Linked DNA regions of Gemmobacter sp. 24YEA27. The protein of the gene in region 1 binds, or shares a complex with, the protein of each later gene. Links are inferred from orthologs where the notes say so. Each region holds a gene or a part of one and is shown in the gene's direction. Other genes may lie near its edges.

Region 1 (3,657 bases):
GGTGTCATATGCCGGGCGAGAGATTTTCATTGCCCTTCAGTCAGCTTTGATCGTAAGTTGCCCGCTATGGCCGTTTTGTAACGGTCAAAGAAATTCTCTCCCCTTTGCGGGGCATGGCGCGGCGTTCCGCGCCGCCTCATGACCGGGAGCCGGATCGGCCGTAAGGCTGTGCACATTGCCAGATGGACCAGCGCTTCCCCATGAAGTGCCTGTCTGGCCAGTAAGGTGGGGGCCTGAACCCCCAGGACGTAACCGCGATGAGGCGCGTGAGCAGTGTAACGATTGGCGATACCGGCACCTGTTGCCGGCTGAGCCCGTTCGCGCCCGCCGTCTGCGCTCAGACAAGCCGCCCCGAACCGTATGATCTGCTCTCCGGCCCTGTCTCAGGGCCGCCGGGGGCCTTTATGCCACCGGGGCGCAATGGAAAAACATGGCTAAGAAGATGCTTATCGACGCCACCCATCCCGAGGAGACCCGGGTTGTTGTGGTGGACGGAAACAAAGTTGAAGAATTTGACTTTGAAACAATAAACAAGCGCCAGCTCGCGGGGAATATCTACCTCGCCAAGGTGACGCGGGTGGAGCCTTCGCTCCAGGCGGCCTTTGTGGATTATGGTGGAAACCGCCACGGCTTCCTCGCTTTTGCCGAGATCCATCCGGATTACTATCAGATCCCGGTTGCGGACCGCCAGGCGCTCCTCGCCGAAGAACGCGCTATGGCGCGTGAGGAAGAGGAAGAGGACAATCGTCGTGCCCGCCGCCGCAAGCCGGCACCGCGGGCTGAACGCGCGCCCGCCGATCCCAGCGTTTCGGCGCCGGTGGCAGGTGAGGCTGCGGCCTCGCACAGCGAGATGGATGTGATCGATCTCTCGGCCGGTGAGGGCGAGGAGGGCGCTTCCGCTCTTGCGGTTGCTGAGGGCCTGGCCTCGACCGGGCCCGATGCTGTCGCGCCGTCCGAACGGGCTGCGGTCGAACAGGCTGCCGGTGAAAGTGATGCCGGTGAAGCTGATGCGGGCGAAGACGATGCGGGCGACGAGGCCCGTGGCGATGACGCGCCTGCGGATGGTCATGAAGATCATGATCACAGCGACCATGATCATGGCGATCATGACCATCACGCCGCTGCCAGTGCAGATGAGATCGAGACCATTGCGGAAGAGGATGTCTCGGAAGAGATCGCCGCCCCGCGCCGGTCGCGCCTGCGCAAATACAAGATCCAGGAAGTGGTCAAGGTCCGGCAGATCATGCTGGTCCAGGTCGTCAAGGAAGAGCGCGGCAACAAGGGTGCTGCTCTGACCACCTATCTCTCGCTTGCCGGGCGTTACTGCGTGCTGATGCCGAATACTGCGCGTGGCGGTGGCATCTCGCGCAAGATCACCCAGGCGGCCGACCGTAAGAAGCTGAAGGAAATCGCGGGCGAGCTGGAGGTGCCGGAAGGCGCGGGCCTGATCATCCGCACCGCCGGGGCCAAGCGCACCAAGCCGGAAATCCGGCGCGATTATGAATATCTGATGCGGCTCTGGGAACAGATCCGCGATCTGACTTTGCGCTCGGTTGCGCCTGCCGCGATCTATGAGGAAGGCGATCTGATCAAGCGCACCATCCGCGATCTCTATAGCCGCGAGATCGACGAGGTGCTGGTTGAGGGTGAGGCGGGCTACCGTTCCGCCAAAGACTTCATGCGGATGATCATGCCGGCGCATGCGAAACAGGTGAAGCTCTATAACGAGCCGATGCCGCTTTTCGCGCGCTTCCAGGTCGAGAGCTATCTCGGCGGCATGTTCAATCCGGTCGTGCAGCTGAAATCCGGCGGCTACATCGTCATCGGCATCACCGAGGCGCTGGTCGCCATCGACGTGAACTCGGGCCGCGCGACGAAAGAGGGATCCATCGAGGATACCGCGCTCAAGACCAACCTTGAGGCCTGTGACGAGGTCGCCCGCCAGCTGCGTCTGCGCGATCTGGCCGGGCTGATCGTGATCGACTTCATCGACATGGAAGAGCGTCGCAACAACGCCTCGGTCGAGAAGCGGCTGAAAGACCGGCTGAAAACCGACCGTGCGCGGATCCAGGTTGGCCGGATCTCGGGCTTTGGCCTGATGGAAATGTCGCGCCAGCGGCTGCGTCCGGGGATGCTGGAATCGACCACGCAGCCCTGCTCGCATTGCCATGGCACCGGGCTGATCCGTTCGGATGACAGCATGGCCCTGACGATCCTGCGCGCGCTGGAAGAAGAGGGCACGCGCAAGCGCTCGAAAGAGGTGCTGCTGAAGGCGCCGATTGGCATCGTCAACTACCTCTTTAACCATAAGCGCGAACATATCGGGCTGATCGAATCCCGCTACGGTATGGCGGTGCGGATGGAGGCCGATCCGGCGCTCGTCTCGCCCGATTTCGAGCTGGAGAAGTTCAAGACCGCGACCCGCAGCCTGCCCGAGCCGAGCCAGGTCATCTCTGGCCATGCCGGGTTGATGGGCGATCTGGTCGAGGAAGAAGATGAGGATCTGGTCGACGAGATCCTGGACGAGGAAGAAGAGGTCGCGGAAGAGGCAGTTGCGGTTGCAGCGCCAGTCCGGGCCGAGCCTGCGGCGGAAGGCGGAGAAGGGGGCGGCAAGAAGAAGCGCCGTCGTCGTCGCCGTCGTCGGGGTGGCCGTGATGGTCAGGGCGCCGAGGGCAGCTCTGATGCGGGCGACGAGTCGGATGAAGAAGGCTCGGATGAGGATGACGCTGACGGCACCGATGCAGAGGTTGCAGCCGGTGACGTGAGCGAGGCAGTGGCGCCAGAAGCCGCAGCGCCGGCGAAACCGAAGCGGGCGACGCGGTCGCGGTCGAAATCTGCGGCGGCAAAGGCAGCTGCAGCGGCGGCCGATGCGGCAGAGACTGTGGTAGTTGTGGCTGATAAGGCTGTGTCCGACACGGTTGTGGCTGAAACCGCTGTGACTGATCCGGTCGTGGCTGGCGAAGCTGTGGCGTCTGAGGCAGAGGCTCCTGCCACCGCCCCGGCACCAAAGCGCCGCAGCCGGGCGAAAGCCAGCACAGCGGTTGTCGGGGAAGAAGCCGCGCCTGAGGCTGTCGCTTCTGAGCCGGCCGCCGCGAAGAAGCCCGCGCGCAGCCGCGCAGCGGCGAAGCCGAAAGCCGCAAGCAGCCGTTCGCGGTCGAAGAAGGCCGATGAGGCCGAGGTCGCAGTGGTTGACGTTGCGGGGGCTCAGGTTGCAGCGGTTGAGGCCGCACCGGCGGAAGCCACGCCCGAGGCGCCCGCAGGTGGCCCGGCTGAGGCTTCTCCGGCACCGGTCCCGGCGAGGATGGCGGCAGATCCTGGTATTGCCGGTGTGGCGGATGCGGGTGAGGCCCCGGTCGCTGATGCGGGTCAGTCCGGTCTGGCCGATGACGCGGATGGCGATGATGACCGCCCGCGCAAAAAGGGCTGGTGGTCGCAGGGCCGCTGATCCGCGCAGAGATTAAAAAAGGGGGCCGCCAGGCCCCCTTTTTCTTTGCCGCCCGGTCTTTGCTGCCCGGTCTTTGCCATCCAGTCTTTATCTGCGGGGGGGGGCGTCACCATTTCTGGAAGATGAAGAACGCGCCAAGAGCGATCAGGCTGAAGCCGATCAGATGGTTCCAGCCAAGGGATTCCTTGAGATAGAGCACCGAAAACGCCGCA
Region 2 (2,927 bases), 450 kb from region 1 along the record:
GGCGCTGTTACAGGCTTCGCCCCTGATGATCACTGCGGGGGCCGCGCTGTTTCTGGGCGAGACCGTCGGCTGGCGGCGCTGGATCTCGATCCTGACCGGCTTTGTCGGTGTGATGATCATTCTGGAACCCTGGAAGGCCGGGATCGACATTGCCGGCCTCGCCATGGTCGGCTGCGTCATAGCCCTTTCGGTACGCGACCTCGTGACGCGCCGGTTGCCGCCGCATCTGGGAACAATGAGCCTTTCCTCCTGGGGGGTTCTGGCCTCGGTCCCTGCGGGCGTGCTTCTGATGCTGGTGCGCGGCGAGGGCTTCCAGGCGCCCGCCCCCGAACAGGGTGTGGTGCTGGCCTGCGCGGTCTTAGCCGGGCTGATCGGTTACTATATGGTGGTCGAGTCGATGCGGATCGGCGAAGTTTCGGCCGTGGCACCGTTTCGTTACACGCGCCTGGTATTCGCGTTCATACTGGCTGTCCTTTTCCTTGGCGAACATCTGAGCCTCAATGTGGTGATCGGATCGGGCCTCGTGATCCTGTCCGGCCTCTATATGTTCGGCCGCGCCAGAAAACGGGCGCATTAACCAGAACGCAACAAGCCCTGCAAAAAACACGCAGGCCTGGGGATTGCCGCCCTTCCCCAGGGCGGCGGCTCCCGCTAAACGGGGATCGGGATCGGCCCATCCCGCCCGACTGAAACAGAAACGTCTGACCCGGAGCTTACGATGAGCACGATCATTGACATTCACGCCCGCGAAATTCTCGACAGCCGCGGCAATCCGACCGTAGAGGTCGATGTGGTGCTGGAAAGCGGCGCCATGGGCCGCGCTGCAGTGCCCTCGGGGGCCTCGACCGGCGCCCATGAGGCCAATGAGCGCCGCGATGGCGACAAATCCCGCTATTTCGGCAAAGGCGTGCTGGAGGCGGTGGCTGCCGTCAATGGCGAGATCGCCGAAGAGCTGGTTGGCTATGACGCCACCGAACAGACCGGCATCGACCGCACCATGATCGAGATGGACGGCACGCCGAACAAATCCCGCCTTGGCGCGAATGCGATCCTCGGCGTCTCGCTCGCGGTGGCAAAGGCTGCGGCGGAATACACCACCCAGCCGCTCTACCGCTATATCGGCGGCACCTCGGCGCGCGTGCTGCCGGTCCCGATGATGAATATCATCAATGGCGGCGAACATGCCGACAACCCGATCGACATTCAGGAATTCATGATCATGCCGGTCGGCGCGGATGATATCCGTGACGCGGTCCGCATGGGGTCGGAAGTCTTCCACACGCTGAAAAAAGAGCTGTCGGCAGCGGGCTATGGCACCAATGTCGGCGATGAGGGAGGCTTTGCGCCGAACCTGTCTTCGTCGCGCGTGGCGCTCGACTTCATTCTGAAGGCGATTGAAAAGGCAGGTTACAAGCCCGGCGAGGATATCTACCTCGCCCTCGATTGCGCCGCGACCGAGTATTTCAAGGGCGGCAAATATGAGATGAAGGGTGAAGGCATCTCGCTTTCCTCGGAAGAGAATGCCGAATACCTCGCGAAGCTCGCGGCGGATTACCCGATCATCTCGATCGAAGACGGTATGGCCGAAGATGACTGGGCGGGCTGGAAGCTTCTGACCGACAGGATCGGCAACAAGGTGCAGCTGGTGGGTGACGATCTTTTCGTGACCAATCCGCGCCGTCTGGCCGAGGGCATCAGCAAGGGTATCGCCAATTCGATGCTGGTGAAGGTCAACCAGATCGGCACCCTGACCGAGACGCTTGAGGCCGTCGATATGGCACATCGCGCGCGCTATACCAATGTGATGTCGCATCGTTCGGGCGAGACCGAAGACAGCACCATCGCTGATCTCGCCGTCGCGACGAATTGCGGTCAGATCAAGACCGGCTCGCTGTCGCGCTCGGACCGGATGGCAAAATACAACCAGCTGATCCGTATCGAAGAAATGCTGGGCGAAACCGCCGAATACGCGGGGCGTTCGATCCTGAAGGGCTGACCTCAGCCAGAAGCCGGATTTTTTCAAAAAATCCGGCACAAATTTCGTTTCCGAAATTTGCGGGCGCCTTTAGGCGCCCGTTTTCGTGCCGGATCAGCCGGCCAGGGCTTTGGCGAGACGAAAGAGCCGCACGCGTTTCAAAAGCGGTTTCACGCCGACCGGCTGGCCGGACAGGTTTTCGGCTTTTGCACGCACCCGCTCGACAATCGCCGCCATCTTTTCCGGCGCGCGCGAGTGCAGCTCCCACAGAAAGCCATCCGGATCCCTTCGGGAAATGCCTTCCTCCGCCAGAACATGACCAGGAAAATCCGAGGCGTTGAAGGTCACAATCGCATCGGCATGGCCGGCGATGCCCGTCGCCAGCACATGCAGATCGCCGGGATCGGGCAACACCAGGCGCGCCTCGATGGCCGGTTGTGGCGCCACCCGTCCGCGCGGGAAAGCCGCGCGAAACAGCGCAGCCTCGCCTTCGGCCACCACCTGCACCCCGGGCCCGAGTTTGGCCGACGAATGCGTCCATTCGCCGAGGATCCGGTCGGACCAGACCGGCTCATAGAGACCCGCCTCACCCGCGCCCTGCAAGATCTCCCGCAAAACCGTCGGGAAGAGGACACAAGCGTCGAGAACGGCCTTCATCTCAGCCGTCCAGGCGGAAGGCGAGCGCCTTGAGATACCCCGTTTCCGCAAGCTGCGGCAGCACCGGATGGTCGGGGCCGGCAAAACCGGTATAGATCAGCTGCCCGCGCCGCCCGCCCCGCCCGATCCCGCGGGCCGAAGCATTGCGGAAGGATGAAAGATCCGCGGCATGCGAACAGGAACAGAGGACCAGATAGCCGCCGGGCGCAACCAGCGCAGCCGCCAGCTTTGCCACCCGTTCATAGGCCCTGAGCCCGGCCTCAAGCGCCGGTTTGGCCGGAGCAAAGGCCGGCGG

The links. Proteins that work in one complex are often made in the same cells at the same time.
Region 2: the proteins of QNO18_RS15230 (region 1) and eno are in contact, whole or in part, in a solved structure (PDB 2FYM), measured with the Escherichia coli proteins. The link is inferred for Gemmobacter sp. 24YEA27 from one-to-one orthologs.

Annotation. Positions count from the first base shown.
Region 1 is NZ_JASJPW010000001.1:3,056,562-3,060,218, reverse strand. Bases 59-3,645 are described here. They hold QNO18_RS15230 (ribonuclease E/G), read left to right. Parts: upstream 59-430; coding sequence 431-3,445; downstream 3,446-3,645. Other genes in these bases: QNO18_RS15225 (DMT family protein), read right to left, coding at 3,552-3,645. Also shown: more of QNO18_RS15225, read right to left, coding at 3,646-3,657. UniProt on the Escherichia coli protein: Endoribonuclease that plays a central role in RNA processing and decay. Required for the maturation of 5S and 16S rRNAs and the majority of tRNAs. Also involved in the degradation of most mRNAs.
Region 2 is NZ_JASJPW010000001.1:2,606,983-2,609,909, forward strand. Bases 1-2,857 are described here. They hold eno (phosphopyruvate hydratase), read left to right. Parts: upstream 1-718; coding sequence 719-1,996; downstream 1,997-2,857. Other genes in these bases: QNO18_RS13005 (DMT family transporter), read left to right, coding at 1-577; QNO18_RS13015 (RSP_2648 family PIN domain-containing protein), read right to left, coding at 2,090-2,632; QNO18_RS13020 (RSP_2647 family RNA methyltransferase), read right to left, coding at 2,634-2,857. Also shown: more of QNO18_RS13020, read right to left, coding at 2,858-2,927. UniProt on the Escherichia coli protein: Catalyzes the reversible conversion of 2-phosphoglycerate (2-PG) into phosphoenolpyruvate (PEP). It is essential for the degradation of carbohydrates via glycolysis.